DNA from 2 places in the Cupriavidus sp. NPDC089707 genome. Region 1 is predicted to be linked to the other one. Evidence: predicted binding sites of a transcription regulator. Region 1 holds the regulator's gene; the other holds the start of a gene.
What was found. Region 1 encodes FliA, which starts transcription of late flagellar genes. Its sites were predicted from a motif close to CTAAAGTTTNNNNNNNNNNNGCCGNTA; they were not measured.
Positions count from the first base shown of each region.

Region 2: a site for FliA is predicted at 4,724-4,750, ahead of ACIP1U_RS03300 (DUF342 domain-containing protein). Genes of this name have one in related genera too.

Region 1 covers NZ_JBIVHB010000039.1:825-9,680, forward strand. Annotated here, with positions in the region: partial or broken gene ACIP1U_RS31485 (filamentous hemagglutinin N-terminal domain-containing protein) at 1-345, opposite strand, end outside; gene ACIP1U_RS31490 (flagellar protein FlhE) at 986-1,414, opposite strand; gene ACIP1U_RS31495 (RNA polymerase sigma factor FliA) at 1,414-2,130, opposite strand; gene ACIP1U_RS31500 (MinD/ParA family protein) at 2,233-3,027, opposite strand; gene flhF (flagellar biosynthesis protein FlhF) at 3,039-5,429, opposite strand; gene flhA (flagellar biosynthesis protein FlhA) at 5,464-7,545, opposite strand; gene flhB (flagellar biosynthesis protein FlhB) at 7,542-8,684, opposite strand.
Region 2 covers NZ_JBIVHB010000001.1:678,745-699,373, forward strand. Annotated here, with positions in the region: gene ACIP1U_RS03275 (hypothetical protein) at 1-30, shown strand, start outside; gene ACIP1U_RS03280 (NAD(P)/FAD-dependent oxidoreductase) at 98-1,723, shown strand; gene ACIP1U_RS03285 (TIGR03862 family flavoprotein) at 1,720-3,006, opposite strand; gene ACIP1U_RS03290 (DUF1415 domain-containing protein) at 3,097-3,723, shown strand; gene ACIP1U_RS03295 (class I SAM-dependent methyltransferase) at 3,725-4,600, opposite strand; gene ACIP1U_RS03300 (DUF342 domain-containing protein) at 4,866-6,479, shown strand; gene ACIP1U_RS03305 (hypothetical protein) at 6,789-6,944, shown strand; gene ACIP1U_RS03310 (CapA family protein) at 7,025-8,146, opposite strand; gene ACIP1U_RS03315 (FAD-binding oxidoreductase) at 8,377-9,765, shown strand; gene ppk2 (polyphosphate kinase 2) at 9,845-10,762, shown strand; gene ACIP1U_RS03325 (hypothetical protein) at 11,249-11,515, shown strand; tRNA gene ACIP1U_RS03330 (tRNA-Thr) at 11,600-11,675, opposite strand; gene ACIP1U_RS03335 (class 1 fructose-bisphosphatase) at 11,858-12,874, opposite strand; gene pepN (aminopeptidase N) at 12,971-15,694, opposite strand; gene ACIP1U_RS03345 (DUF4136 domain-containing protein) at 15,981-16,604, shown strand; gene ACIP1U_RS03350 (NADP-dependent malic enzyme) at 16,903-19,224, shown strand; gene ACIP1U_RS03355 (hypothetical protein) at 19,344-19,589, opposite strand; gene ACIP1U_RS03360 (porin) at 19,829-20,629, opposite strand, start outside.

The sequences.
Region 1 (8,856 bases):
GAATTGCGTGTAGCCGTTGGTGGACACCCCGGCGGCGGATGGCCTGGTGATGTTCACTTGCTGGATGCCGTTGGCCGTCTGCACCACGGTCGGCCGGTTGGCGCCGGCATTGGGATCGGCCACCACCTGCGCGAGGCTCACCACTGGCAGGCCGGTCAGCAGCAACACCGCCAGCGTGATCGCCGGCAGGGCAAAGCGGGCCACCGATACCGCGTCCAGTACAGTAGCGCGCACCGCACGCGTGGCTCCTTGGCGGCCCTTGCCATACCCTGCTGCACATTCCTGCACCGCGACCAGCATGTTCCTGGCACGGCTGAAGACGAGACGATAGAAATTGCTGTTCATAGCTTGGACTTCTGATTCTGTTGCTGATCTGAACTGCGAATGCGGTACGCCGGCCCCTGCTGATGGCCAATGTGATGCGGCTTCCCCTGGCGCAAGCGGAAAAAAACCCAGGCCGCACTGGACGAACGCCCTGGGGGAGCAGAGAAATGGACGAGCCTGCGGGGAAAGCCAGCTCATCCGCAGCAGCGTCAACCCACTGACACTGCTACGGATGGCATTAACTCACTCCGCCGTGACTGCGGTCTATAGGATTAATCCGAAAATGGATGTGCTTTTTCGGAATCGAAATTCGAGACCGTCAGTGCGAACGGCACTCGTACAGGTACGCCAGCACGTCCCAGTATTCCAGGCTGACCTCGCCGAATTGCAGCGTGATCTGGAGGTAGGCCGACAGGGCCGCGTGGAACCCTGCACCGTAGGATGCGGATCGATCGTGCTTAACACGGTTGCACAGCCATGCACAGTAAATTCAATTAAATCAATAACTTACCGTACTTGTAACCCCGATGATAGGCCGAACTGCTAGTAGTGACTTTTTGTCGCTCGGACAAAAGGTTACCCGCCCTATAGGGCGGAACCGGGCGCATCAAATCTCCACCAGATGCCCAGCCGCAAGGCACAACAAAACAAAAAAAGCCCCCTACCGAAATCCAACCACCACCTCAGCACTCCGCCCCTGCAAAACCGGCACCAGACTCCCCTGCCCCGGCACCCGGAACGCAAACACAAACCCCTTGGTAGCATCATCCCCGGAGAACGCTGAAGTCTGCCCCTCGGCCTGAGGCAACATCACACACCGCTGCGCATTGCAGAGATATGCCTGCAGCTCTAAAGGCGGCGTCTGCGCGAAGCGATAACGCCACCGCACCGTAGTAATCACCCCTTCGGACTGAGGTAACACCCCTGCTGGCTGAATAGGCGCCGATACGGCCCGCTGCCCCCGCCCATGCAACGCCGGCCCATTGACCGACCCGGTCCACGCATGCCGCGTCCCACCTTCATTCGCCGCCCAGGCACACGCAGACACCGCCACAAGCGCGAGACAGGCGCCGCGCGCCAAGCCAGCCATCACAACAACCCACGCAACTGATTCCGCAACCGCGTAATCGCCTGCCCCCGGATCTGGCACACTCGCGACTCGGTCACATTCAGCACCGCCCCGATCTCCCGCAGGTTCAGCTCCTGGTCATAGCACAGCGACAGCACCAGCTTCTCGCGCTCGGGCAGCCGGTCGATGGCGCGGATCAGCGCCTGGCGCATGCCACTCTCCATCAGCACCGCCAGCGGATTGCCGTCGTCGCTGCCGCCAAGATGGCGGTCGAGGAAATCCTCTTCGCCGGAGCGCTCGAAATCTTCGTAATGGAGCAGCTGGCAGCCATAGACCTCGTTGAGCAGGACCTGGTATTCGTCCAGCGGCATTTCCATTGCCTCGGCCACCTCGGAATCGAGCGGCGTGCGTCCGAGCTTCTGCTCGAGCGAGCGCTGGGTGCGTTCGATGCGCCGCGTGAACTGGCGCAGGCTGCGCGACTGCCAGTCGTTGGCGCGCACCTCGTCGAGCATGGCGCCGCGGATGCGCTGGCTGGCGTAGGTCTCGAAGCGCGCGCCGTGGGTGTCTTCATAGCGCTTGGCGGCATCGAGCAGGCCGATCATGCCGGCCTGGATCAGGTCGTCGATCTGCACGCTGGCAGGCAGCTTGGCGGCCAGCTGCAGGGCGATGCGACGCACCAGCTGTGCGTGCGCCTTGACCACATCGGCCTGGTCGAGCTTTCCCTGGATCGTGTACATGGTGCAATTCTCGTGAATGCTGGATTGCTGGACGGGCGCGCCACGCGGCGCGCCGGCTGGCTCAGGGTCTGGTTCGTTGGTAAGGCATGGCTCGGGCGGGGCTCATGCCGGCACGGGCGTTGCGGCGGGGGCTGGCGCCTCGGCGCGCAGCGGCCACCCGCCGATGCTGCCGGCGGTGCGGCGCAGCGCGCTGGTCGCGGGGGCGGCCGGGAAGGCCTCCACCACGCAGCGGCCGAGCTGCACGCCGCGCGCCACCAGCGGATCGGCCGGCAGCCAGCCGGCGCACAGCACTTCCACGCCCAGGTACTGGCTGGCGGTACGCGCCAGGTTGCGCAGGATCGCGTGCACGGCGGCCTCGGTGGTGGCCATGTTGACCACCAGGTGGAAGCGGCGCCAGGCGTACAGGTGGTGCAGGCGCTTGATGCAGGCGTACGCGGCGGTGATCGACGCCAGTTCCGGGCGCATCACGATCACCACGTTGTGCGCGCCGCCGGCAAAGGGCGACAGCGCGCCGTCGGCATCGGCGGTGGCATCGATCAGCACGCTGCGGAAGGCCGACAGCGCCGCAGCCGGCACCTCAAGCCCCGCGCGTTGGCGGCCAGCCGGCAGCACCGATACCGCGCCGCCGGTGCCGGCGCCCGCCGCGGCTTCCAGTGGCAGGCGTCCTTCCTGCACGTCGGCGAGCGTGCCGGCCGGGGTCGCGCCGGCAAGCCGGGTTGCGCGCGCCGTGGCCGGGTCCTCGTCGAGCAGCAGCACGCGCTCGCCCTGCATCGCCAGGGCGTGCGACAGGCCTAGCGCCACGGTGGTGGCGCCGGCACCGCGTTCGCTGGCGACCACGGCGATACGGCGCGTGGTACGCGGCGCCAGCATGCGCCGCAGGCTCTCTGCCTGGTCCATGGCAAGGGTGCTCACTGCAGGGCTCCCATGGTATCGACTCCCATCGCATCGGCCCGCATCGCATCGACCACCTCCACGGCAGCGGCAGGTGCCGCCGCCGTGCGGCCGGGATAGTTCTCCAATACGTCGAGCAGCGCCAGCATGCGGCCCATGCCTTCATTGAGCACGGTGCCCGGCACCGCCGTGCCACCCCGCACGGTGCGGCCAGCCAGCCGTGCCAGGAAGGCCGGGGCGGTCGCGGTCGGCGCGTGTTCGAGGCGCAGCACGGACAGGCCAAGCTGCAGCGCCGCGAGTGCGGCACTGGCGGCGTGCCCGGCTTCGGCATCCTGCGCGAAATGGTCGGCGGCATGGCGCAGCGTGCGCAGGCGCGTTTCGGCGGTATCCGACCACGGCGCCCAGTGCGCCACCTGTGCCGCGTCCGGCGCCAGCGCGGGGTCGCACAGCAGGTAGCGGGTATCGAGCAGTTCGCCGCTAGCGCGGTCGACCAGGCGCACCACCACCAGGCAGGCATCGATGCCGCCTTCGGGGGCGCCCCTGCCGCGGGCGGGGCTGTCGGGCACGCGCACTTCGGCAGTGGCGAGCCAGCGCACAGCCTCGCGATCGCGCACCTCTGCGTCGCCGACGGCGTGGAAGGTCAGCGTATCGGCGAGCGCGTCGAGCTTCCAGGCGGCGCCTGCGCTGACCACGCGCACGGTCTTGCGCGCGCCCGCGATCCAGCGTTCGCCCGCCTGCTGCCAGCGCGCCAGCGTGGCGGCGGACGGCATCGCGTCGACCAGGTTGACCACCTTGCGCGCAGCGCTCATGGCGGCACGCAGGTTAGCGGCCTCAGCGTCGGCCTCGCCCAGCGGCTGGCCGGCGCGGCCGGCGGCGGTGACGGTGGCGGCCAGCGGCGTGCCATCGCGATCGCCCAGCCACAGCGTGTGCTGCAGCGGCTGCGGCGTGCGGCGGCCGGGCACGCTGACCGGCAGCGTGGCTGCCAGCGCCAGCACGTACTGGTCGCAGGCGCGGTTGACATCGCGGCAGACGGCTTCGCGTACCTGCTGTGCCATCGCGCGCAGCACGGTATCGCCCGCGGTGCGCTGCTGCCACAGCGAGCGCGCCAGGTCGAAGCCAAGGCCCGCGCCATTGAGTTCCGCGACGCACTGGCCCAGCGCATCGGCGCTGTCGGTCAGCGAGCGCAGGACGTCGTCGGCGCCGCCCTTACCGCCATTCCCACCGTTCCCGGCCTGCTCGTCCGCGACGGTCTGGCGGCGGCGCGCGGCGTCGGCATCGGCGAAGACCGAGCCGCGGCGCGGCGTCAGGAAAGCGCGTTCGACCAGCGCGGTGCCGCTGGCCAGTTCCAGGTGCTCAGGCACGCGCTGGCCGGTGGAGGCGTAGAACACCGGCAGGCGGTGGCGGATCACCACATCGAGCACGGAGCCCAGGTGCGTGGCCTCATCCAGCTTGCTGATGATGCAGCCGTCGATGCCGCCGTCATCGGGCGCGGCATCGTGGCGGTAGGCATGCACGACTTCATTGAGCGTGTCGCCGTGGCTGGCGCCGTTGAGCAGCAGCACGCGCTGCACCGGCGCGGGCACGCCGGCCAGCATGGCGATCTGCTCCGACAGGCTGCGGTCGCGCTGGCTCATGCCGACGGTGTCGATGATGACCAGATGCTTGTCCTTCATCGCCGCCAGCGCAAAGCGCAGGTCGGCGGCGTCTTTCACCGCATGCACCGGCACGCCGAGGATGTCGCCGTAGATGCGCAGCTGCTCATGCGCGCCGATGCGGAAGCTGTCGGTGGTCAGCAGCGCCATCTTGTCGGCACCGTGGCGCAGCACGAAGCGCGCCGCCAGTTTGGCGGTGGTGGTGGTCTTGCCCACGCCGGTGGGCCCGATCAGCGCCAGCACGCCGCCCTGCGCGAACAGGTGGTCTTCGTCGCCAAGCACCGGCACCTTGCTGGCCAGCTCCTTGCGAATCCACGTCATCGCGGCGGGACGGTCGTAACCCAGCGGCAGGCGCGCCAGCAGCGTGCGCGCCAGCTGGCCGGAGAAACCCGCGCCCACCATCCATTCAAACAGCGATTCGCGCAGCGGGTCGCTGGCGGCAACGCCGTGGCCCGCCGCGGCGGGCGCATTGCCGATGCCGGCAAGCTGGCGCTCCAGCATCGCGCGCATCGACTGCAGCTCGCCGCGCAGGTCGCCGATGGCAGGCGCCTCCGGCACGGCCGTCGGCGGCGCGGGCGGCACGTAGGTTTGCGCGCCGGCCGACACGCTGCCCAGATCGGCATCGCGCATGGCGACGATCTCTACGCCGCCTTCGACGGTGCGGTTGGACAGCACCACGGCATCGGGGCCCATGGCTTCACGCACCTGGCGCATGGCTTCACGGCCGTTGGCGGCGACAAATTTGGCTACGCTCATCGTTATCTCTGTCGTGGGCTCTGTTGCTTGCACCTCACGCGCCGATCATGGCCGTGATGCGGATATTGCGGTTGTCAGGCACTTCGGCGTGCGACAGCACCCTCAGCTGCGGCAGCGTGCGGCGCAGGAAGCGCGCCATCAGCGGGCGCAGCTGCGACGGCACCAGCAGCACCGGGTCCAGCCCCATCTGCTCCTGGCGCGTGACCGCGCCCTGGGTCTGCTGCAGCAGCGCATCGGCCAGCCCCGGCTCGATGCCGCCGCCGTTGGTCAGCGCGTGCGACAGCACCCGCTCCAGCCCGGCGTCGAGGCCGATTACCTGCAGGTCGGCGTTGTTCGGGAACAGCTGCTGCGTGATGGCGCGGCCCATCGCCACGCGCACCATCGCGGTCAGTTCGTTGGGGTCGCTGATCTTGGGCGCGTGCTCGGCCACCACGTCGAGGATGGTGCGCATGTCGCGGATCGCCACGCCTTCGTCGAGCAGGTTCTGCAGGATCTTCTGCAGCGCCGTCAGCGAGATGGTCTTGGGCACCAGGTCTTCGGTCAGCTTGGGCGCATCCCTGGCGATGCGGTCCAGCAGCGCCTGCACTTCCTGGCGGCCGAGCAGTTCGGCCGCGTGCATGTGGATCAGGTGGTTCAGGTGCGTGGCGACCACGGTGCTGGCATCGACCACGGTATAGCCGTAGGACTGCGCCTGCTCCTTGATGCCCGCATCGATCCACACCGCCGGCAGCCCGAAGGCGGGGTCGCGCGTGGCCGCCCCCGGCAGCGTGCCGCTGACCTGCCCGGGGTTGATCGCCATCCACTGCCCCGGCATGGCTTCGCCGCGGCCGATCTCGACGCCCTTGAGCGTGATGCGGTAGGCGTTGGGCTTCAGCTCCAGGTTGTCGCGGATATGCACGACCGGCACCAGGAAGCCGATTTCCTGCGCCACCTTCTTGCGGATGCTCTTGATGCGGCCGAGCAGTTCGCCGTCCTGCGCGCGGTCGACCAGCGTGATCAGGCGATAGCCCACTTCCATGCCCAGCGGGTCGACCAGCGCGACGTCGTCCCAGCTGGCTTCGGTCGATTCCTGCGCCACTGCAGGCGTCCGTTCCTCGCGCTGCTTCACCTGCTGCTGCGTCGCCGCCTTGCGCGACAGGTAGCGGCCCATCCAGACCAGCACGCCGGACAGCAGCAGGAAGGCGAAATGCGGCATGCCCGGGATAATGCCCATCAGGCCCATGATGCCGGCGGTCAGGTACAGCACGCGCGGGTTGGAAAACAGCTGCCCGGTAAGCTGTTCGCCAACGTCCTGCTCATTGGCCACGCGCGACACGATCACGCCGGCCGCGGTGGAGATCACCAGCGCCGGGATCTGCGCGACCAGGCCGTCGCCAATGGTCAGCAGCGTGTAGTTGTGCACGGCGGTGCCGAAGTCCAGGTCGTGCTGCACCATGCCCACCACCATGCCGGCGGCGAGGTTGATGAACATGATGATCAGGCCCGCCACGGCGTCGCCGCGCACGAACTTGCTGGCACCGTCCATGGCGCCGTAGAAGTCGGATTCCTGCGCCACCTCGGCACGGCGCTTCTTGGCGGCGGCTTCGTCGATCAGGCCTGCATTGAGGTCGGCATCGATCGACATCTGCTTGCCAGGCATCGAGTCCAGCATGAAGCGCGCGCCCACCTCGGCGATCCGGCCCGCGCCCTTGGTGATGACCATGAAGTTGATCACCACCAGGATCGCGAACACCACGATGCCGACGGCGAAGTTGCCGCCCACCAGGAAGTGGCCGAACGCTTCCACCACCTTGCCGGCGGCGTCGGGGCCGGTATGGCCTTCGAGCAGCACCACGCGGGTGGAAGCGACGTTCAGCGACAGGCGCAGCAGCGTGGTAAACAGCAGCACCGCGGGGAACGCGGCAAAGTCCAGCGGCTTCTGCGTGTACATGCTGACCAGCAGCACCATGATCGCCAGCGCGATATTGAAGGTGAACAGCAGGTCCAGCACAAAGGCCGGCAGCGGCAGGATCATCATCCCGAGGATCATGATGATCAGCAGCGGCCCCGTGAAGGCCTTCATCTGGCCGGCCGAGCGCAGGCCAGGCAGGTTCAACAGCGAGCTCAGAGCGTTCATGCGCGGCTTTCCGGTACAGCGAGTTCATCAGGCACCAGCAGGTCCGACGGCGCCTGCGGCTGCGGGCCCTGCGAGTAGTGCCAGTGCTTCAGTTGGTAGACCCAGGCCAGCACTTCGGCCACGGCGGTATAGAGTCCTGCGGGAATCTCGTGGCCCAGCTCCACGTGGCGGTGCAGCGCGCGCGCCAGCGGCGGCGCCGACATCAGCGGCACGCGGTGCTCGGCGGCCAGCGCGCGGATGCGCGCGGCGACTTCGCCGGTGCCCTTGGCCACCACGCGCGGCGCGCCCATGCGGCCTTCTTCATAGCGCAGCGCCACGGCGAAGTGGGTGGGGTTGGTCACCACCACGTCAGCCTTGGGCACTTCGGTCATCATGCGACGGCGCGCCATGGCGCGCTGCTGCTGGCGGATGCGGTTCTTGATATGCGGGTCGCCCTCGCTCTCCTTGAATTCCTGCTTGACCTCTTCCTTGGTCATGCGCAGCTTCTTGAAGAACTCCCAGTACTGCCACGGCACGTCGATGGCCGCCACCACCAGCAGCGACAGCGAGACCACCAGGCAGCAGTACAGCACCAGGTCGACCATGTGCAGCAGCGCTTCCTGCACCGGCGCGTTCATCAGCGCGATGGCTTCCGGCAGGCGCTGCCACAGCACCCAGGCCCCGACCGCGCCAACCAGCAGCGACTTGGCCACGGCCTTGAGGAGCTCGACCAGCGAGTGGGCGGAAAACATGCGGCCCAGCCCGGCGATCGGCGACATGCGCGAGAACTGCGGCGCGAACGCCTTGGCCGAGAACACCCAGCCACCCAGCATCAGCGGCGCGGCCAGCGCGGCAACGCCGAACAGCAGCAGCAGCGGCAGGAAGGCAAGCAGGCTGTCCCACACCATCAGGGCAAAGCGCGACAGCATGCGCGAGGTATCGAAGGCGGTTTCCCGCTCGAAGCGCAGCGCGCCCTGCATGACCTGGTTAAGGCTGCGGCCCATGTGGCCGCCCAGCGTCCACAGCCCGACGACGCCGGCGATCAGCATGATGAACGTGGCCAGCTCGCGCGAACGCACCACCTGCCCCTCCTCGCGCGCCTTTTCCAGGCGCCGGGGTGAGGCGGGTTCGGTTTTCTCGAGATCGCTTTCTTCGGACATCCACGCTCCGTGCGAAGCGGCAAGCCGCTATTCGTCAGGACGGATTATCGAAGCGTGGGGGGGTTCCCATTCAGGGGAAAAGGCGGGGGATTTGGGTGTTGTTTGGGAAATGGGGGTGATTGGGGGTTAACGGCGGGGTGGGTGGGGGACTTTAGGGGAAAGTGGAGAAGGC
Region 2 (20,629 bases), on a different contig from region 1:
ATTGCCGACCCGGCGCCCGAAAAACTATAAAATTGCGCTCCGGCCGGCCTGGCACATTGGTGTGCCCAACCCCCCGGCCGCAGTTCCCGGGTTCCCCATGCTACGTCTAAGTGAAGTCAAACTCCCGCTCGACCATACCGAAAGCGACCTGGATGCCGCCGTGCGTGCCAGCGCCGCGCAGATCGGCGTCAAGGGGGACGGCCTGATCGGCTATACCGTATTCCGCCGCGCGCACGATGCGCGCAAGCGCTCCGATATCAAGCTGACCTACATCATCGATATCGAAGTCAGCGACGAAGCCGCGGCGCGCAAGCGCATGGCCGGCAAGCCCAACTGGAGCGAGACGCCCGACATGGAGTACCGCTTCGTCGCGCGCGCGCCGCAGGGCGGCCCCGCGCTGCGTCCGGTGGTGATAGGCATGGGCCCATGCGGCCTGCTGGCCGGCCTGATCCTGGCGCAGTCGGGCTTCCGCCCGATTGTCCTGGAGCGCGGCAAGGAAGTGCGCGAGCGCACCAAGGACACGTTCGGCCTGTGGCGCAAGAGCGTGCTCAACCCGGAGTCGAACGTGCAGTTCGGCGAAGGCGGCGCGGGCACGTTCTCGGACGGCAAGCTGTACAGCCAGATCAAGGACCCGAAGCACTATGGGCGCAAGGTGCTGAACGAGTTCGTGCGCGCCGGTGCGCCGGAAGACATCCTGTACAAGGCGCGCCCCCATATCGGCACCTTTCGGCTGGTCAGCATGGTCGAGAAGATGCGCGCGGAGATCATCGAGCTGGGCGGCGAGATCCGCTTCGAAACGCGCGTCGACGATATCGACATCGACGGCGGCCAAGTGCGCGGCCTGAGGCTGTCGAATGGCGAGTACCTGGAAGCCGACCACGTCATCATGGCGGTCGGACACAGCGCGCGCGATACCTTCCAGATGCTGCACGACCGCGGCGTGTTCATGGAGGCCAAGCCGTTTTCGCTGGGCTTCCGCATCGAGCATCCGCAGGGCCTGATCAACCGCAGCCGCTTCGGCAAGTTCGCCGGCAACAAGCTGCTGGGCGCGGCCGATTACAAGGTGGTGCACCACTGCAGCAACGGGCGCTCCGTGTACAGCTTCTGCATGTGTCCCGGCGGCACGGTGGTGGCGGCGGCGTCGGAGCCGGGCCGCGTGGTGACCAACGGCATGAGCCAGTACAAGCGCGCCGAGCGCAATGCCAACGCCGGCATCGTGGTCGGCATTACGCCGGAGGACTATCCGGGCGGCCCGCTGGCTGGCATCGAGTTCCAGCGCAAGTGGGAAGAACGGGCGTTCGAGCTGGGCGGCAGCAACTACAACGCGCCGGGCCAGCTGGTGGGTGACTTTATCGCCGGCCGTGCGTCGACGTCGCTGGGCTCGGTCGAGCCTTCGTACAAGCCCGGCGTGACGCCGACGGACCTGAGCACGTCGTTGCCCGACTACGTGATCGAGGCGATCCGCGAAGGCATTCCGGAGATCGACAAGAAGCTGCCGGGCTTCGCGCTGCATGACGCGGTGCTGACCGGCGTGGAGACGCGCACCTCGTCGCCGCTGCGCATCTGCCGCAACAACGACGACTACCAGAGTATCAACGTCAAGGGCCTGTACCCGGCGGGCGAGGGCGCGGGCTATGCCGGCGGCATCTACTCGGCCGCCATCGACGGCATCGAAGTGGCCGAAGCGGTGGCGCTCAGCATCGCCGGCGGCAAGCAGGCCTAGTTTTGCCGCAGGGGTTGCTGAAGATGTGCCGCGGCGCCCAGCGCCGCGGTGCGCCCGCTGGCGAAGCACGCCGTCAGCAGGTAGCCGCCGGTGGGCGCTTCCCAGTCCAGCATTTCGCCCGCGCAGAATACGCCTGGCAGCGCGCGTAGCATCAATCGCTCATCCATCGCCTCGAAACGCACGCCGCCGGCGCTGCTGATGACCTCGTCGATCGGGCGTGGCCGCAGCAGGCGCAGCGGCAGCGCCTTGAGCGACACGGCCAGCGTGCCGGGATCCTGCATCGCATCTTTCGTCAGGCATTCGCGCAGCAGCCCGGCCTTGACGCCGGTAATGCCGAGCCGGCTTTGCAGGTGGCTGGACAGCGAACGCGAGCCGCGCGGATGGTTCACGGCGTTGCCGACCTGTTCGGCGGTGTGCGCGGGCAGCAGGTCGAGGTGGATGACCGCGCTGCTGTCGGCTTCGATCCGGTCGCGGATCGGTGCCGACAGCGCATAGACGAGGCTGCCTTCGATGCCGGTGGCGCTGATGACGAATTCGCCCTGGCGGTAGTGCGCGTTGCCGTCGCGATCGGTCAATGCGATCGCCGCCGGTTTGACCGGCGTGCCGGCGAAACGGTCGGCAAACGATTCGCTCCATGCCACATCGAAGCCGCAATTGGCTGGGCGCAGCGGCGCGATATCGACGCCACGGTCAGCCAGCCGCGGCACCCACGCGCCATCCGATCCCAGCCGCGCCCAGCTTGCGCCGCCGAGCGCCAGCACCACGGCACGCGCGGCCACCGACACGTCGCCATGCGGCGTGGCGAAGCGCAGCAGGTGCGGTGCGCCCTCGTCCAGGTCCAGCCAGCCCAGCCAGCGATGGCGCATATGGAACTGCACGCCGGCTTCGCGCAGCCGGTGCAGCCATGCGCGCAGCATCGGCGCGGCCTTCATGTCGGTCGGGAAGACGCGGCCGGAGCTGCCGACGAAAGTGTCGATGCCGAGCCCGTGGACCCACTCGCGCAGCGCCTGCGGGCCGAAATCCGCAAGCATCGGCGCGATCTCCGCGGCACGGGTGCCATAACGGCCGAGGAAGGCGGGTTCCGGCTCCGCATGTGTGAGGTTCATGCCGCCCTTGCCAGCCATCAGGAACTTGCGCCCGACCGACGGCATCGCGTCATAGACCGCCACGCTCACGCCCTGCGCCGCCAGTACCTCGGCCGCCATCAGCCCGGCCGGGCCGCCGCCGATGATGGCGACGTCGGGGCGGTTGGAAAGCGAAGGGGAAGGATTGGCGAGGGACATTGGCGGTCGGGCGAGGGCAGGGGTTGCTTCCGCCGCGGATTATAGATCCTGCGGCAGCGCTAGAATGACGGTTTCCCCGGTATTGCCATCATGTCTCCCGCTGTCACTTCCGCAGACGCCGCAGATGCGGTTATTGCCGCCACCCGCCACTGGCTTGAACGCGCCGTGATCGGGCTCAACCTGTGCCCCTTTGCCAAGAGCGTCTATGTGAAGGAGCAGGTGCGTTACGTGGTCAGCACGGCGACCTTAGCGCCGGATGTGCTGGATGAACTCGAGCGCGAGCTCCGCCTGCTCGATGAGGCGGATCCGGCAGAGATCGACACCACGCTGCTGATTCTGCCCGACGCGGTGGCCGATTTCCTCGACTACAACGACCTGCTGTACTTCGCCGACCGCCTGCTTGGTAGCCTTGGCCTGGAAGGCACACTGCAGATCGCCAGCTTTCATCCGCAATACCAGTTCGCCGATAGCGGGCCGGACGATATCGAGAACTACACCAACCGCGCACCGTATCCGATCCTGCACTTGCTGCGCGAGGACAGCATCGCGCGCGCTGCGGCGGCCTTTCCGGATGCGGCGGATATCTACGAGCGCAACCAGGCAACCATGCGCCGCCTGGGGCATGCAGGCTGGCGCCGCTGGATGGCGGGCGAGGACGAAGATAAAACCGAAGCCGAAGGCAAAGTCGCCGGCAAGAACCCGCCCGCGAAAGACTGAGTTACGCCGGCTCGGCCCGCGTGGCTGGCGTGGCCGGCGTGGCCGATAGCGGGTCGGTGAAGAAGCGTTCGTTCATCTCTTCCAGCCCCAGCGTTTCCAGCACGTTCTGCAGCCGCTCCGCCGGACGCCGGCGCGGCAGGTCCTTGTACTGGGCGATGATCAGCTCGTTCTTCATCGAATGTTCCCAGCCCACCAGCTCGGTCACGCTGACCTGATAGCCATGCGCTTCCAGCTGCAGGCAGCGCAGCACATTGGTCACCTGGCTGCCGAATTCACGCGTATGCAACGGGTGGCGCCAGATCTCGGTCAGCGGGTTGCCGGCCAGCAGCTTGCCCTTGTTCTTGCGCAGCACGCTAGCCACTTCGGCCTGGCAGCAGGGCACCAGCACGATGTGCTGCGCATGCTTGGCCAGCGCGAAGCGGATGGCGTCGTCGGTGGCGGTATTGCACGCATGCAGCGCGGTGACCACGTCGATGGTCGGCGGCAGTTGCGGCGAGGTGATCGAGTCGGCCACCGACAGGTTCAGGAACGACATCCCGGGAAAGCCCAGCCGCGCTGCCAGCCCCTGCGAGGTCTTCACCAGTTCCTCGCGCGTCTCGATGCCGTAGAGGTGGGAATCGTCCTTCAATGCCTTGAAGAACAGGTCATACAGGATGAAACCGAGGTATGACTTGCCGGCGCCATGGTCGGCCAGCGAGACGCGGCCGCGCTCATCCTTGACCTGCTGCAGCAGCGGCTCGATGAACTGGAAAAGGTGGTAGACCTGTTTGAGCTTGCGCCGGCTGTCCTGGTTCATCTTGCCGTCGCGCGTCAGGATATGGAGTTCCTTGAGCAGTTCGATGGACTGGCCGGGGCGGATTTCGTGGGTATTTGACATGGGGACTGCACAGGCTGCGGGACGCGGCGCGCCGCGGGAATGCCGACAGTTTACCGAAAAGTCCGGCGATGCCCCGCCGGCCATGTTCCTGCCCACCCCACCTCGGCCGGGATCGTTGTTCGCTCAAGTTTTGCCGCCTCGCTGCCGATGGTCATGGATCGATAACAAGTGGAGCGCCAGCCGTCCGGGCACGCGCTGTCCGCCAGCGCGGACAGGCCGCCGTGGCCGATCGCCATGCAGCTCCGCAACCAATGTCAGGGGACTCATGATGCACGAGTCGGGTTTGCGCCTGGAGCTGACCGAGCCAGGCGAGCAGGTGCATGCGCGCTACACACCGGAGCCAGGCAGGCTGGCGCCGGATCACGCCAGCCTGAAGCAGTGCCTGGACAGCCACGGCTGGGCCGGCGCCAGGCTGGACGCCCGCGCTGTCGCGCAGTTCCTGCAGCAGTGCCAGCGCGCCGAGCATGAGATCGACGCCGCCATCGGTGTCCTGGTCGATGGCGCGTTCGAGCTCGATATCACGGAAGACTGCCTGGCCGTACGGCTCACGCTGCTGCCCGCCGAAGGCGGCCGCCCGGTCACGGAGGACGATATCCGCCGCGCCGTCGCGGAGCGCGGCGTGGTCGCGCCGATCCAGGCGCTGGCGCTCGACGCCGCGCTGGCCGAAGGCCGCTGCGAACTGCGCACCATCGCCGCCGGCGTAGCGCCGCGCCAGGGCGAGGCGGCGCGCTTCCTCAACCTGCTGCAGCCGCGCAAGCCGGTGCAGGCCGATGAAGAAGAGTCGCGCGTCGACCTGCGCGACCTTGGCAACCTGCTGCTGGTCAGCCCCGGCATGCCGCTGATGCGCCGCATCCCGGCGGTGGCCGGCAACGATGGCAGGGACGTGTTCGGCAAGCCGGTGCCCGCCGATCCTGTCGACGATGCGCCCTTTGCCGAGGGCCTCACCGGCGCCGCCGCCGATCCCGACGACCCCGACCTGCTGGTTGCCGTGATCGCCGGCGCGCCGGTGGCCGGCGTGCATGGCATCGCCGTCAGCCCGGTGGTTCAGGTGGAGGCAGTCGACCTGCATTCCGGCAACGTTGCCTTTGACGGCACGCTGCGCGTGGCGGGCGATATCCGTACCGGCATGTCGGTGCGCGTCAGCGGCGACGTGCTGGTCGAGGGCACCATCGAAGCCGCCGACATCGAGGCCGGCGGCAATGTCGTGGTCAAGGGCGGCATCATCGGCAAGACCGAGACCGGCCGTGCCGACGGCGGCATCAGCCGCGCCAGCGTGCGCTGCAAAGGCGCCGTCAAGGCGCGCTTTATCGAGAATGCCGTGGTCGAGGCCGGCACCGAGGTGAACGTCGACAGCGGCATCCGCCAGAGCGATGTTGCCGCGGGCGAGCGCATCGCGGTCGGCGGCCCCGGCGTGCAGGGCAGCATCAGTGGCGGGCGCACGCGCGCCATGCTGGCGGTGCGCGCCGCGGTGCTCGGCAGTCTCGCCGGCAGTGCCACCAGCGTGCAGGTCGGACTGAACCCCTATGCCGACGCGCAACGCGTCGCGCTCGAGGCTGACCGCCTGCGGCTGCTGGAAGAGCAGAACAAGGTCAAGCAGCTGGTCGCGTTCTTTGCCAAGCATCCGGAGAAGGTCGTCGGCGACTTGCGCGAAAAGGCGCGTGCCACGCTGTTCAAGCTCTCGCGTGACCTGTTCGAGCTGGAAAGCCGACTGACCGAGCTTGGCCAGCAGATGCAGCCCGCGGCCGATGCCGTCATTGACGCGGCACGGCGCATCCATGGCGGCGTCACGCTGCAGGTGGGCAGCCGCGTGCTCAAGGTGATGGAAGACAAGCCAGGTGGCCAGATCCGCCTGGTCGACGACCGCATTGCGGTGACGTGAGCGGGACCTGAGCGGGACCTGAGCGGGACCTGAGCGGGACCTTGGCGGGAGCCTTCTCCGCTCCCGAATTTGTACTATCCTGCAGGTATGTCCTGGGGTGCCGCAGGATGGGCGAGAGAGCTAGTCTCGGGCAGTGAATGCAGAAGCGGACCAGCAAACTGTGGAAGCGTTACACGGAACCGACTCACGTGGCACTTGAGATACCGGAAGGCCAGCCAAAGCGGCTGGCCTTCCTGCTTTTGCCCCCATGTGCATCGCGGCGATCCGACCTACACTGAAGGTGCAACCAGTCTTTCACAGGAGGTTGCTATGACTGCCGTACTGATCACAGCACTGGCGCTGATCGCCCTGGTCGCCTGCGCCGCCTTTGTTATCTGGGTCATGCGCGAGAAGAACCCGACGCTGCTGCAGCAGCAGGAGCAGTCGGTGCGCACGTGGTTCGACCATATGATCCACCGCCACTAGCGCAGCACCGCAGCTTAGCGTGCCGCAAGAGCCCGCCGTGCAGGCGGGCTTTTTCATGGCGTCGGCCCAATGGCGCGGCCTCATGCCGCCGACAGGCGCAGTTCGTGCAGCCCGCTGCGCTCGACTCGCGTGCCGAGCGCGCGGCCTTCGTACGCAAACATCGCCAGCAGCCATGCGATGTCGACTTCGCCCGCATATTCCAGCCGGAAATGGCTGCGCCGCAGCGGCACCAATCGCAGGTCTGCGTTGCCTGCCGCATCGAAGCTGACGAAGGCCATCAGCGCCAGGTCCGGCCGGTAGTCGTCGTAGCCGCCGATGCCCTCGTAGTCGTTGATGAAGTCGCCGCAGCCGTAGAGGATGGGCTTGCCCGCATGCAGCTCGATGCCGAGCGGATGGTGCGAGGAATGTCCATGCACGATATCCACGCCAGCCCGTTCCACCAGCCCGTGCGCGAAGGCGCGTTGCGCCGGATCGATGTGATAGCCCCAGTTGGCGCCCCAGTGGATGGATGCCACCACAAGGTCGCCGGCACGCCTGTCCTTGGCGATCCGCGCGGCGATGCGGTCGCACGAGGCGGCGGACCAGTCATCCAGCAGGTTCACGCCGGAGTGGCCGGCGGTGGCGCGCCATGCCGCTGGCGTGCCGCAATTATGCATGGCGAAGGCAAACACCGCAACGCGGCCGGCGTGGCCGCCGCCCGGCCGCTGCAGCCAGGCCGGGCGCATCGCGCTGTCCTCGTCGGGTCCGGCACCGGCATGCGCGATATGCGCGGCATCGAGCGCTGCCAGCGTATCGGTCAGGCCCGCGCGTCCCCAGTCGAGCACATGGTTGTTGGCCAGCGCCACGCAGTCGACGGCCGCCGCCTGCAGGCAATCGACATTGCCTGGATGCATGCGGTAATGGACGGCCTTGCCGGGCCATGCGTCGTCGCTGGTGGTGATCGCTGTTTCCAGGTTGGCAATGCGCGGCCATGCGCCGCGACGATCGAGTTCCGCGAGCGCGTCGCCCCATGGATACGCCGGCGCCACCGGGCGCGCGATCGGGCCCGCCTTGCGCTCGGCCAGGCGCACATAGTCGAGCGCCGAATGCACATACGATTCATGCAGCAGCGGCTGGCTGGGATGCTCCAGGATCTGGTCGATGCCGCGCCCGGTCATCACATCGCCGCACAGGAACAGGGGAGGGAGGCTGGTTGTGTCCATTGCGCAGCCGGTCGGCGCAAGTTAGCACTGTACCGGCAGTGCTTCCATGATAGGCGGGCGCGGGGCCATGATCGCGTTGCTTCACTTGGGCGGGGCGCGCTGCACGCCGCGTTTTACATTCGGCGGGGGCCTGCCTTAAATGGTGGAGTCATCGGTCCTCGTGGCCATCTTCCTCCGCCCCGGCAGCCGCGCGTCGTCCGATGGTTCCAACCCGCATCGGGAGACAAATCATGGGCCAGTTATCGCAAGAACATGTCGAATCACTGAAGGCGCAATTGCGCGGGCGCCTGCTGCAGCCCGCCGACGCGGCCTACGATGAAGCTCGCCGCATCTGGAACGCGATGATCGACCGCCGGCCGCAAGGGATCGTGCAGGCCGCCGGCGTCGCAGACGTGATCGTCGCGGTCAACTTTGCGCGCGAGCACGGCGTGCTGCTGGCGATACGTGGCGGTGGGCACAACATCGGCGGGCTGGCGATCTGCGACGACGGCATGGTGCTCGGCCTGTCGGCGATGCGTTCGGTGCGCATCGATCCGCGGGCGCAGCGTGCCTGGGTCGAACCCGGCGCCACGCTGCGCGATTTCGACCATGAGGCGCAGGCCTTCGGACTGGCCACGCCGCTGGGCATCAACTCCACCACCGGCGTCGCGGGGCTGACCCTGGGCGGCGGCTTCGGCTGGCTCAGCCGCAAGTTCGGCACCACCGTCGACAACCTGGTCTCGGCGCACGTGGTCACCGCCGAAGGCAGGCTGGTCCGCGCGAGCGCCGACGAGCATCCCGACCTGTTCTGGGCGCTGCGCGGCGGCGGCGGCAACTTCGGCGTGGTCACGATGTTCGAGTTCCGGCTGCACCCGGTCGGCCCCGAGGTCTATGGCGGCCTGATCGTCTACCCGCTCGAGCAGGGTCCCACGGTGCTTTCGGCCTTCCGCGAGCAGTTCAAGTCGATGCCGGATGAATTGACGGTCTGGGCGGTGTTGCGCCAGGCCCCGCCTCTGCCGTTCCTGCCGCCGGAGGCGCACGGCAAGCCGATCGTGGCGCTGGCGATCTGCTATATCGGCCCGCCGGAGCATGGCCCCGCGCTGGTCGAGCCGCTGCGCAAGCTCGGCACGCCTTATGGCGAGCATGTCGGACCAATGCCCTTCGCGGCATGGCAACAGGCCTTCGATCCCTTGCTGACGCCAGGCGCCCGCAACTACTGGAAATCGCACAACTTCGCCGGACTGGACGACGGCCTGATCGCGATGCTGGTCGAGCAGATCGGCAAGCTGCCGTCGCCGCAATGCGAGGTGTTCATCGGCGCGATGGGCGGCCAGACCAATCGCGTGGCGCCGGACGCCACCGCCTATGCCAACCGCGACGCGCAGTTCATCATGAACCTGCATGGGCGCTGGGACACGCCGGCCGAGGACGACGCCTGCATCGGCTGGGCCCGCGAAGTATTCCGCGCCGCGGCGCCGTTCGCGCTGGGCAGCGTCTACGTCAACTTCCTGACGCAGGAAGAAACCGACCGCATCGGCGCTGCCTACGGTCCCAACTTCGCACGGCTGGTCGAGGTCAAGCGCCGCTACGATCCGGGCAACCTGTTCCGCCACAACCACAACATCAACCCGGCGGCATAGCGCGCGAAGGCGTTCACGCGGCTGCAACACTGGCGTGCCAGCATCGGCGCGACCGCGATGTATCCGACAGGGGGAGCAGATGAGACCGGGCGAGGCAGAGTTGGTACGGCGTATCCACAACGAAGTGGCCGACTACTACGACGAAGAAATCGAACTGGAACTGGACGACCGCGAAGCCAGCGAAGCCTTCGGCGACCCGGTACACCTGCCCGACAACGCCGAGCAGGACAGCCGCCGCCGCTATTTTCGCGAACTGTTCCGCCTGCAGGGCGAGCTGGTGCGGCTGCAGAGCTGGGTCGCGGCCACCGGCCACAAGCTGGTGATCCTGTTCGAAGGGCGCGACGCCGCCGGCAAGGGCGGCGTGATCAAGCGCATCACGCAGCGGCTGAACCCGCGCGTATGTCGCGTGGCCGCGCTGCCCGCGCCCAACGACCGCGAACGCACCCAGTGGTACTTCCAGCGCTACGCGGCGCACCTGCCCGCGGCAGGCGAGATCGTGCTGTTCGACCGCAGCTGGTACAACCGCGCCGGCGTCGAGCGCGTGATGGGCTTCTGCAACGACGACCAGTACGAAGAATTCTTCCGCTCAGTGCCCGAGTTCGAGAAGATGCTGGTCCGCTCCGGAATCCAGGTCGTCAAGTACTGGTTCTCGATCACGCACGACGAACAGCGCCTGCGCTTTCTCAGCCGCATCCACGATCCGCTCAAGCAATGGAAGCTCAGTCCGATGGACCTGGAATCGCAGCGGCGCTGGGAGGACTACACCAAAGCCAAGGAGATCATGCTCGAGCGCACCCACATCGCCGAGGCGCCCTGGTGGGTAGTGCAGGCCGACGACAAGAAGCGCGCGCGGCTGAACTGCATCCACCACCTGCTCAGCCTGGTGCCCTACCAGGACGTGGACGCGCCCACGATCGTGCTGCCGGCCCGCGAGCGGCATGAGGACTACGTGCGGCATCCGGTACCGCAAGAGATGTTCGTGCCGGAACTGTATTGATCCACCTTGCCTGGTTAGGGTAAGTGCGGGGTGCGGTATCGGCCCCGCAGCGGCAGCGCTCCCTATAATGAAAACGGCCACCTGGCAAACAAGGGTGGCCGTGCATCGTGGACATGTTTGTTTTTTGGGCGACCATGCTTGTCGCCTACCTCCTGATGAAGCACGCTGGCTGCTTCAGCCAGCCGGTGCTCTATCCCGACTTCGACCACCCGTTCCGGTATTGGTGGGCGTGGCGGTTGGGGCGGTAGTCCTGTCTGATTTCCGTTCGCTGGAACGTCCATGGCCGACCCGTCCGCAGCGGTGTCATGGGCGCCGTGGCGTTCGCGCTGGACCTGATGGCTGTGAACCACCCTGGCTGGCAGGCCGTGCGGTTGATCCCCTTCTGAAATTACCTCGTACCTTCGGTCGGCACTAAAGGCGCTGCCTGGAATGCCTCCTCCGCAAGAGCGTTGCGACCGCGCTGTCGCGTCGTTGCCTCAGGCAGCCATGCTGATGTCGCAGGCAACGCTGGGCCAGGCGCTCGGGCGTACGGACCAGGCCGTCGCCATCTGGGAGAAGAATGACTGTATTCCGAAGGCCGCTGATCTGGTCCTGCGTGTCCTGTATGCCGCGCATGCGGACGGAAACGAGCGGGTGAAGAACCTTGTGAAGGCCATGAATGCAACCGAGCGCACGATCCATATCGTCATGCGCGAGACGCCGCGAGGATGGGAGCCTACCGAGACGGAAGAAGATCCGCTTGCGCTGGCCTGACGCGCGGCTTGTGGGTGCAGGCAACAAAAAACCCGGAGAGCGTGGCGCTGTCCGGGTTTGCGAGGGCGATGCCCCGAATTCTTTTGGTGCCGAAGAGAGGAATCGAACCCCCGACCTTCTCATTACGAATGAGCTGCTCTACCGACTGAGCTACTTCGGCAACAAGTTCCTGTGAACTGGAACAGCCCGCAATACTAGCAGCGATTTTCCGGCTTGGGAAGCCCTTTTGTGTCGCCCGTGTCATCCGCCGGCACAGTCCAGGAGGCGCCTGCTGCGCTTGCGGGAGGCGGATGAAAAACGGGGCGCCAGCTGGCGCCCCGTCTTGTTGCCGGGTGGCGAGGCTCAGGCCTTGCCTTCGGCTTCGTGGTGGTAACGGGTGACGCGTTCCACTTCGTTCTTCGAGCCCAGGATCACCGACACGCGCTGGTGCAGCTTTTCCGGCTGCACGTCCATGATGCGGATCTGGCCGTTGGTGGCGGCGCCGCCGGCTTGCTCGACCAGCATCGCCATCGGGTTGGCTTCATACATCAGGCGCAGCTTGCCGGCCTTCCCCGGCTCGCGCTTGTCCCACGGATACATGAAGACGCCGCCGCGGGTCAGGATGCGGTGCACGTCGGCGACCATCGAGGCGATCCAGCGCATGTTGAAGTTCTTGCCGCGCGGGCCTTCGTCGCCCGCCAGGCATTCGTCGATGTACTTGCGCACCGGCGGGGCCCAGTGGCGCATGTTCGACATGTTGATGGCGAATTCCTTGGTGTCTTCCGGAATCATCACGTTGGACTGGGTCAGCACGAAGCTGCCGGCTTCGCGATCCAGCGTGAACACGTGCACGCCGTTGCCGACGGTCAGCACCAGCGTGGTCTGCGGGCCGTACACGGCGTAGCCGGCGGCGACCTGGTGGGTGCCGGGCTGCAGGAAGTCGGCTTCGGTCACGGTCTGGCCGGGCTTGGGCATGTGCAGCACCGAGAAGATGGTGCCGATCGACACGTTGACGTCGATGTTGGACGAGCCGTCGAGCGGATCGAACAGCAGCAGGTATTCGCCCTTCGGGTAGCGGTTGGGAATCTCGTAGAACGATTCCATTTCCTCCGACGCCATCGCGGCGAGGTGGCCGCCCCACTCATTGGCGTCGAGCAGCACCTCATTGGCGATCACATCCAGCTTCTGCTGGGTTTCGCCCTGGACGTTGCCGGTCCCGGCCGAGCCGAGCACGCCGGCAAGGGCGCCCTTGTTGACGGCATTGGAAATGGCCTTGCAGGCGCGCGCGACCACTTCGATCAGCAGCCGCAGTTCGGGCTGGATCGTGTTGTGCTTGCGCTGCTCCTCGACCAGGTAGCGGGTGAGGCTGATGCGAGTCATGGTTGGTTCTCCTTGGATGGCCGCAATTCTACATGCCCGGCCGGCCCCGGCCGGGCAAAGGGGGCGTTGCGGGGCCTCCCTGACATACTCAGTGGTTCAGGCGGCCAGCGCCTTGCCGACAATCTCCCTGACGTCGCGCGACAGCGTGGTGCTCGCGGCAACGCGCTCCAGCTCGGCACGCATGCGGTCGCGCAGTGTCAGCTCGTACTTCTGCCAGCGGTCCATCACCCGTGCCAGCCGTGCGGCGACCTGCGGGTTGATGGCGTCGAGCGCCAGCACCTGGTCGGCCCAGAAGCGGTAGCCCGAGCCGTCTTCGGCATGGAACTGCGCCGGGTTGCCGGAGCAGAAGCTGAAAATCAGCGAGCGCGCGCGGTTCGGGTTGCGCAGGTTGAACGCCGGGTGCTCCATCAGCCTGAGTACGGTGTCGATGGTGCGCTTGCCGGCGTGGGGCCCTGGTTGTGGCCCAACGCTGCCGCGCTGCATGCCCTGCAGCGAGAACCATTTGTCGATCACGAGCGCGTCGTCCTCGAAGCGCTCGTAGAAATCGGTGAGTGCATGCTCGCGCCCGGGCGCGAAGCTGTTGACCAGCGCCGACAGCGCGGCGAAGCGGTCGGTCATGTTGTCGGCGGCCTGGTACTGCTTGTCGGCCAGCGCGTGCATGTCGGCGTCGCCGCTGTCGGCCAGGTAGCCGAGCGCCAGGTTGCGCAGTGCGCGCCTGGCGGCGGAGGTGGCATCGGGCGAGTAGGGGCCGGGCGTGGCGTTGGCCTCGTAGGCGGCCAGCCAGTCGGCCTTGAGCGCGCGGGCCAGGCCTTCGCGCATGAACTGGCGGGCGCGGTGGATGGCGGCGGGATCGGCCACGCCCATGCGCTCGGCCAGGTAGGCTTCGGCGGGCAGCACCAGCGCCTGCTCGCGGAAGGCGGGGTTGAGCGTGTCGTCGGTCAGCACGGCGCGCATGGCCTGCGCCAGCGCCGGTCCGAGCTTGAGCTCGCGGCCGGCCTGCACGTCGGCGACCAACTGCAGCAGCGCGCGCGTGGCCAGGCGCTGGCCGGCTTCCCAGCGGTTGAAGGCGTCGCTGTCGTGCGCCAGCAGGAAGGTCAGCTGCGCGTCGGTGTACTCGGCATCGACGATCACCGGCGCGGAGAAATCGCGCAGCAGGGACGGCAGCGGTGCGCCTTCGCCTGACCCCGCGCCGCGCGGCAGGTTGATGAAGCGGAAGCTCTGCTCGGCCTGCGTGAAGTCGAGCACGCGCGTGGTCGCACCGTTCGCGGTTTCGCCTTCGAGCTGCAGCGGCAGGTCCTTGCCGTCGGCGCCGAGCAAGCCGAGCGCGAACGGGATGTGGAAGGGCTGCTTCTCGGGCGTGCCGGCGCGGGTCTCGATGCCGACCTTGGGGCAGCGCTGCGTCAGCGTCAGCGTCAGGCTGCCGTCGTCGCCGTTCCAGGCCGTGCGCGTGGTCACCACCGGCGTGCCGGCCTGGCTGTACCAAAGGCCGAACTGCGTCAGGTCCCGGCCGTTGGCATCGGCCATCGCCGCGCGGAAGTCGTCGCAGGTGACGGCCTGCCCGTCATGGCGCTCGAAGTACAGGTCCATGCCCTTGCGGAAGCCGTCGCGGCCCAGCAGGGTCTGGTACATGCGCACGACCTCGGCGCCTTTCTCGTACACCGTGACGGTGTAGAAGTTGTTGATCTCTTCGTAGCTGTCGGGGCGCACCGGGTGCGCCATCGGTCCGGCGTCCTCGGGGAACTGCACCTGGCGCAGCACGCGCACGTCCTCGATGCGCTTGACCGCTCGGCCCGATTCCGAGCCCATCATGTCGGCGGAGAATTCCTGGTCGCGGAACACGGTCAGGCCTTCCTTCAGCGACAGCTGGAACCAGTCGCGGCAGGTCACGCGGTTGCCGGTCCAGTTGTGGAAGTATTCGTGGCCGACCACCGCCTCGATATTGGCGAAGTCCGTGTCGGTGGCGGTTTCCGCATTGGCCAGCACGTACTTGGTGTTGAAGATGTTCAGGCCCTTGTTCTCCATCGCGCCCATGTTGAAGTCGCCGACGGCGACGATCATGAAGCGGTCGAGATCGAGTTCCAGGCCGAAGCGCTGTTCATCCCAGCGGATCGAATGGATCAGTGAATCCATCGCGTGGCGGGTCTTGTCCAGGTCGCGCGCCTCGACCCAGACCTGCAGCAGCTTGTCCTTGCCAGAGGCGGACTGGATCCGTTCCTCGATGCATTCCAGCTTGCCGGCCACCAGCGCGAACAGGTACGACGGCTTGGGGAACGGGTCTTCCCACACGGCTTCATGGCGGTCGTCGGACAAGTCCCGCTTGCTGACTAGGTTGCCGTTGGACAGCAGCACCGGGTACGCCTCGCGATTGGCGCGCAGCGTGACGCGGAAGGTCGCCATCACGTCGGGGCGGTCAAGGAAGTAGGTGATGCGGCGAAAGCCCTCGGCCTCGCACTGGGTGAAGAAGTTGCCGTTGGACACGTACAGGCCCGACAGCGTGGTATTGGCCGCGGGCTGGCACGCGGTGGTGATCTCGAGCGTGCCCTGCGCTGGCAGTCCGGGGATGGTCAGCGTGCCGGCGTCCTGGGTGGCGTTGGCCACCGGCTTGCCGTCCAGGCTGACGCCGACCAGTTCGAGTTCGTCGCCGCACAGCACCAGCGGCGCGTCGGCGGCGGAGCCGGGCTGGCGCGCAAAGCGCAGCGTGCTGGTGACGACGGTCCGCTGGGGATCGAGGTCGAGCACCAGGTCGGCATGGTCGATGGCGAACGGGGGCGCGGTATAGTCCTTGCGATAGACGGTAACGGGCGTGTCGGTGCGCAGCATGGAGAGATCCTGTCTTCGGAAGACCGTTGGAAAGGGCAGGCCATGCGCGCGCGGGCGAAGCATGGCGCCGAAGTCCTCATTGTAGCCAAGGGGGTGGCGAGGCATTGTCAGCCGGCGCACCCCGGCCAGAGGGAATTCAGCCGGTGCCGCGTGGTCTCAGAGACACGCAGGACGATTTTGTGAGTATGTGAAGCGAGGTAGCACTATGTGGCAGCGCGCAGGCGGTGTCGGCAATGAAGTAGAAGGAAGGGCAGGACCCTTGGGCTCCCCGCGACTCTGGGGCGTGCTGGCGCTGCTGGCGGCGCTGCTGTCAGGATGCGCCAGCACCGTGGTGACTGATGTCACCGCATTCCGCCAGCCCGGCTGGCAGAACGATGCGCCGCGCACCTACAGCTTCGAGCGCACCCCGGAACAGGCGGGGCAGCTGGATCGCCAGACCTACGAGCAATGGCTGGCCGCGGCGCTGTCTGGCATTGGCTATGAGCAGGTGCCCGAGAAGCAGGCGCACTACCGCATCAGCATGGATTACGACGCCGCGCCCGGCATCGTGCGCGTGGCGGAAACGGTCTATCCCGATCCCTGGTACGGCCCATGGGGACCCTATTGGGGGCCTTACTGGGGGCCTGGCTATTACCGGCCATGGGGTCCGTGGGGACCATGGGGGCCGGGGTATTGGCCGCCCCAGACGGTGGTGCGCGATGTGCCGGTGCTGTTCTCGAACTTGCGTGTCTATTTCCGGGACGCTGCCACCGGCAAGCGGGTCTACCAGGTCACGGCGCAGAACCAGACCGAGAACGGCACCCTGCCGGCGACGATGCCGTACCTGATCCGCAGTGCCTTTGCGGACTTCCCGGCGGAAAGCGGACGGCCGCGACGGGTCAAGCTGGAAGTCGAAAAGGAGCAGAAATAGGGCTGCGTGCAAATGCGTGCAGAGGCATGCTTCTGCACGTTCATTGCATACCCATTGGTAAAAGCTGTTTAACTGGAACATTCCACCCAAAAAACGGCTTCCGGACTGGCTTTGGTGGCACTTTGCACGAAGCGGTGGGCTAGAATAACTGCTCGATTTTTGCGTGCCTTGTGGTCGGAATCGTCAGTTTCGCTGCCAGATGTTTTTTTCGCTTCCGGTCCTTCTCCCGATTGCGGCCGATGTGAACCATGGCGGGAGAGGGGCGCTTCCGGCACCGGGCCATTTTCCGGACGAGCCAATGAGCAGCCAGAACAGCGGTGATGCACCGCAACATGCCCCGAACAGTCCTGAAGCGCAACTGCGCCTCGCTGCACTGGAATACCACCGCAGTCCCACCAAGGGAAAAATCCAGGTCACCGCGACCAAGGCGCTGTCGAACCAGCGCGACCTGTCGCTGGCCTACTCGCCGGGCGTCGCGTACGCCTGCGAGGAGATCGCCAAGGATCCTGCCACCGCCGCTGAATACACCTCGCGCGCCAACCTGGTCGCCGTGGTGACCAATGGCACCGCCGTGCTGGGCCTGGGCGACATCGGCCCGCTGGCCGGCAAGCCGGTGATGGAGGGCAAGGGCTGCCTGTTCAAGAAGTTCGCCGGCATCGACGTGTTCGACATCGAGCTCGACGCGCGCGACCCGGACAAGATCGTCGAGATCGTCGCCGCGCTGGAGCCTACGCTGGGCGGCGTGAACCTGGAGGACATCAAGGCGCCGGAGTGCTTCTACATCGAGCAGAAGCTGCGCGAGCGCATGAACATCCCCGTCTTCCACGACGACCAGCACGGCACGGCCATCATTTCGACGGCGGCGCTGCTCAATGGCCTGAAGGTGGTGGGCAAGGACGTCGGTACCGTGAAGATGGCGGTGTCTGGCGCCGGCGCGGCGGCCATTGCCTGCCTGGACACCATGGTGAGCCTTGGCGTGAAGCGCGAGAACATCTCGGTGGTGGACTCCAAGGGCGTGATCTATGTCGGCCGCGACGCCAACATGGAAGCCAACAAGGCCCGCTACGCGCAGGACACCTCGGCGCGTACGCTGGCCGACATCGTCAAGGACGCGGACGTCTTCCTGGGCTGCTCGACCGCCGGCGTGCTGACCGGCGACATGGTCAAGACCATGGCCGACAAGCCCATCATCCTGGCACTGGCCAACCCCGAGCCGGAAATCCGCCCGGAAGTGGCCAAGGCCGCGCGCCCGGACTGCATCATCGCGACCGGCCGTTCGGATTATCCGAACCAGGTCAACAACGTGCTGTGCTTCCCGTACATTTTCCGCGGCGCGCTCGATTGCGGCGCGACCAAGATCACGGAAGCGATGAAGCTGGCCTGCGTGAAGGCGATCGCCGAGCTGGCCGAAGCCGAGCTCAACGATGCCGTGGCCGCCGCCTACGGCGGCCGCGAACTGAAGTTCGGCCCCGACTACATCATCCCGACACCGTTCGACCAGCGCCTGATCGAGAAGATCGCGCCGGCGGTGGCCAAGGCCGCTGAAGAGTCCGGCGTGGCCACGCGCCCGATCCAGGACCTGGAAGCGTATCGCCAGCAGCTGTCGACCTACGTCTACCACACCGGCCTGATCATGAAGCCGGTGTTCTCGGCCGCCAAGGCCGCGCCCAAGCGCGTCGCCTACGCCGAGGGCGAGGAAGAGCGCGTGCTGCGCGCGGTGCAGGGCGTGGTTGACGAAGGCCTGGCCCGCCCGACCCTGATCGGCCGTCCGCATGTGATCCAGATGCGCATCGAGAAGGCCGGCCTGCGTCTGAAGGCCGGCGTGGACTTTGACCTGGTCAACCCGGAGGAAGACCCGCGCTACCGCGCCTACCATGAGGCCTACCACGCGCTGCGCGGCCGCGACGGCGTCACGCCGGACATGGCCAAGGTGGCGCTGCGTCGCTCCAACACGCTGATCGGGACCATGCTGATGCACATGGGCGACGCCGACGCGCTGCTGTGCGGCACCGTGGGCCGCTTCGAGGCGCACCTGGAGCATGTGCGCGATGTAATCGGCCTGGCGCCGGGTGCCAAGGTGTTCGCCGCGATGAACGCGCTGATGCTGGAAAAGCACACGCTGTTCATCACCGACACCTTCGTCAATGACGATCCCACCGCTGAGGAGCTGGCCGCGATCGCGCAGCTGGCCGCCGAGGAGATCGCGCGCTTTGGCCTGCATCCCAAGGCCGCGCTGATGTCGCACTCGATGTTCGGCTCGTCGACCCGTCCGTCGGCGCGCAAGATGCGCGAGGCTGCCGCGATCCTGTCCAAGGCGGCTCCGCACCTGGAAGTGGAAGGCGAGATGCAGGGCGACGCCGCCCTGGACGAAGACGTGCGCCGCCACTTCCTGCCGTCGACCAAGCTGGCCGGCAGCGCCAACCTGCTGGTCATGCCGACGCTGGACGCTGCTAACATCGCCTTCAACCTGCTCAAGATCACGGGCGGGCAGGGCGTGACCGTGGGTCCGATCCTGCTGGGCGCGGCCAAGCCGGTGCACATCCTGAACCCGCAGGCGACCACGCGCCGCATCGTCAACATGACGGCGGTGGCGGTGGCGGAGTGCAATGCCATCCGCTGATGTGCTGAGAAGGTAGTGACTGGCGTTGCGCCAGGATGCAAAAAGCCGGGTCGGTGACCCGGCTTTTTGTTGGATGCTGCCTTGCCGCACTACTCGCGCGGCAGCATTCGGTGCGGTGGCTACTGCAGCACGTTGTACTGCTCGCGCATGACCACGATGATGGACTTGGCCGCGGCCAGCTGGGTGTCGAGGTTTTCGACGTATTCCTGTCGAAAATCGACCTCGGCGCTCCAGTTGCATCCGGTATGGTCAGGCTGGTGCATTCGCACCGCGTGCAGCTCGCATTCGCCGCACTCGGGGTTGTTGTCGAGGCACTGGTTCAGGATGGCCATCAGTTCGGATCGCGTCTTCGCATATCGCCGCATGAGTCACCTCTCTAGGATCGAGTTTTGAGGCCTGGAACACCAATCTAGGTAGCGCAAGGTGGCGCTTCCAATTGAATCCCGCTATGGAGCGAAGGCTTCCGATCCGCCGATGGGCTTGGCATCTAATGGCGCAGCGCAGCATTCCATGATGTTTTCCTGCTGCAAGTGATGGATGCAGGTGCAATAAAAAGCCCGCCGGAAGGGCGGGCGTCAGGACTGCTGGTGAGGCGGTTACGCCATCAGAACTTGTGGCGCACGCCTACGCCGAAGGTATCGCCGTGCTCGATGCCGGTGATCTTGTCGTAGTAGTAGGCGGCGTACACGTCGGTACGCTTGGACAGGTTGTAGTCGTAGGCGACGGCAAAGGTGTTGCGCTTGAAGTCGCCCAGCGAGTTGTCGACCTTGCCGTAGGCGTAGGAGGCCAGCAGGCTGCCGGCGCCGATAGGCACGGAGGCGCCAAACTGGCCGTCGATGTGCTTGATGTCGCCCGACGGCGCGGTGGAGGCGCGGGTCTTGATGTACTGGCCCTGCGCGAACAGCTTGACCACCTTGAAGTCATAGGACAGGCCGATCTGGGCGGCGTCCTGGCGCGACAGGCCGGCATTGGTCAGGTCGGTCGGCACGTTGTCGAAGCGCACCTGCTGGTAGGCAACGGTGGCCGCGAACGGGCCGCTGAAGTACATCAGGTTGCCGCCCCACTTGTTCTTGCCGGCGGCACCGGCTTGCTCACCGAACGAGTAGATGAAGTTGGCGCTCAGGCCGCCGAAATTCGGCGTGGAGTACAGCACCGAGTTGTTCCAGCCCGAATCGCCGATGACGCCCGGATCCACCACCGCGCCGCTGGTCGCGCCGAAAAAGGTGTGGAAGATCGTCGGCGAGAAGACGTACGAGTCGATCAGCGGGTTGAACAGGATGGTCGACACGAAGTACGGCGTGGTGTTGCGGCCCAGCTTGATCGTGCCGGCCTTGTCGTTCTGCAGGCCGACGTAGGCGTTGCGGCTGAACATCGAGTCGCCGGTGAAGCGGCCGCTGTTGCCGCT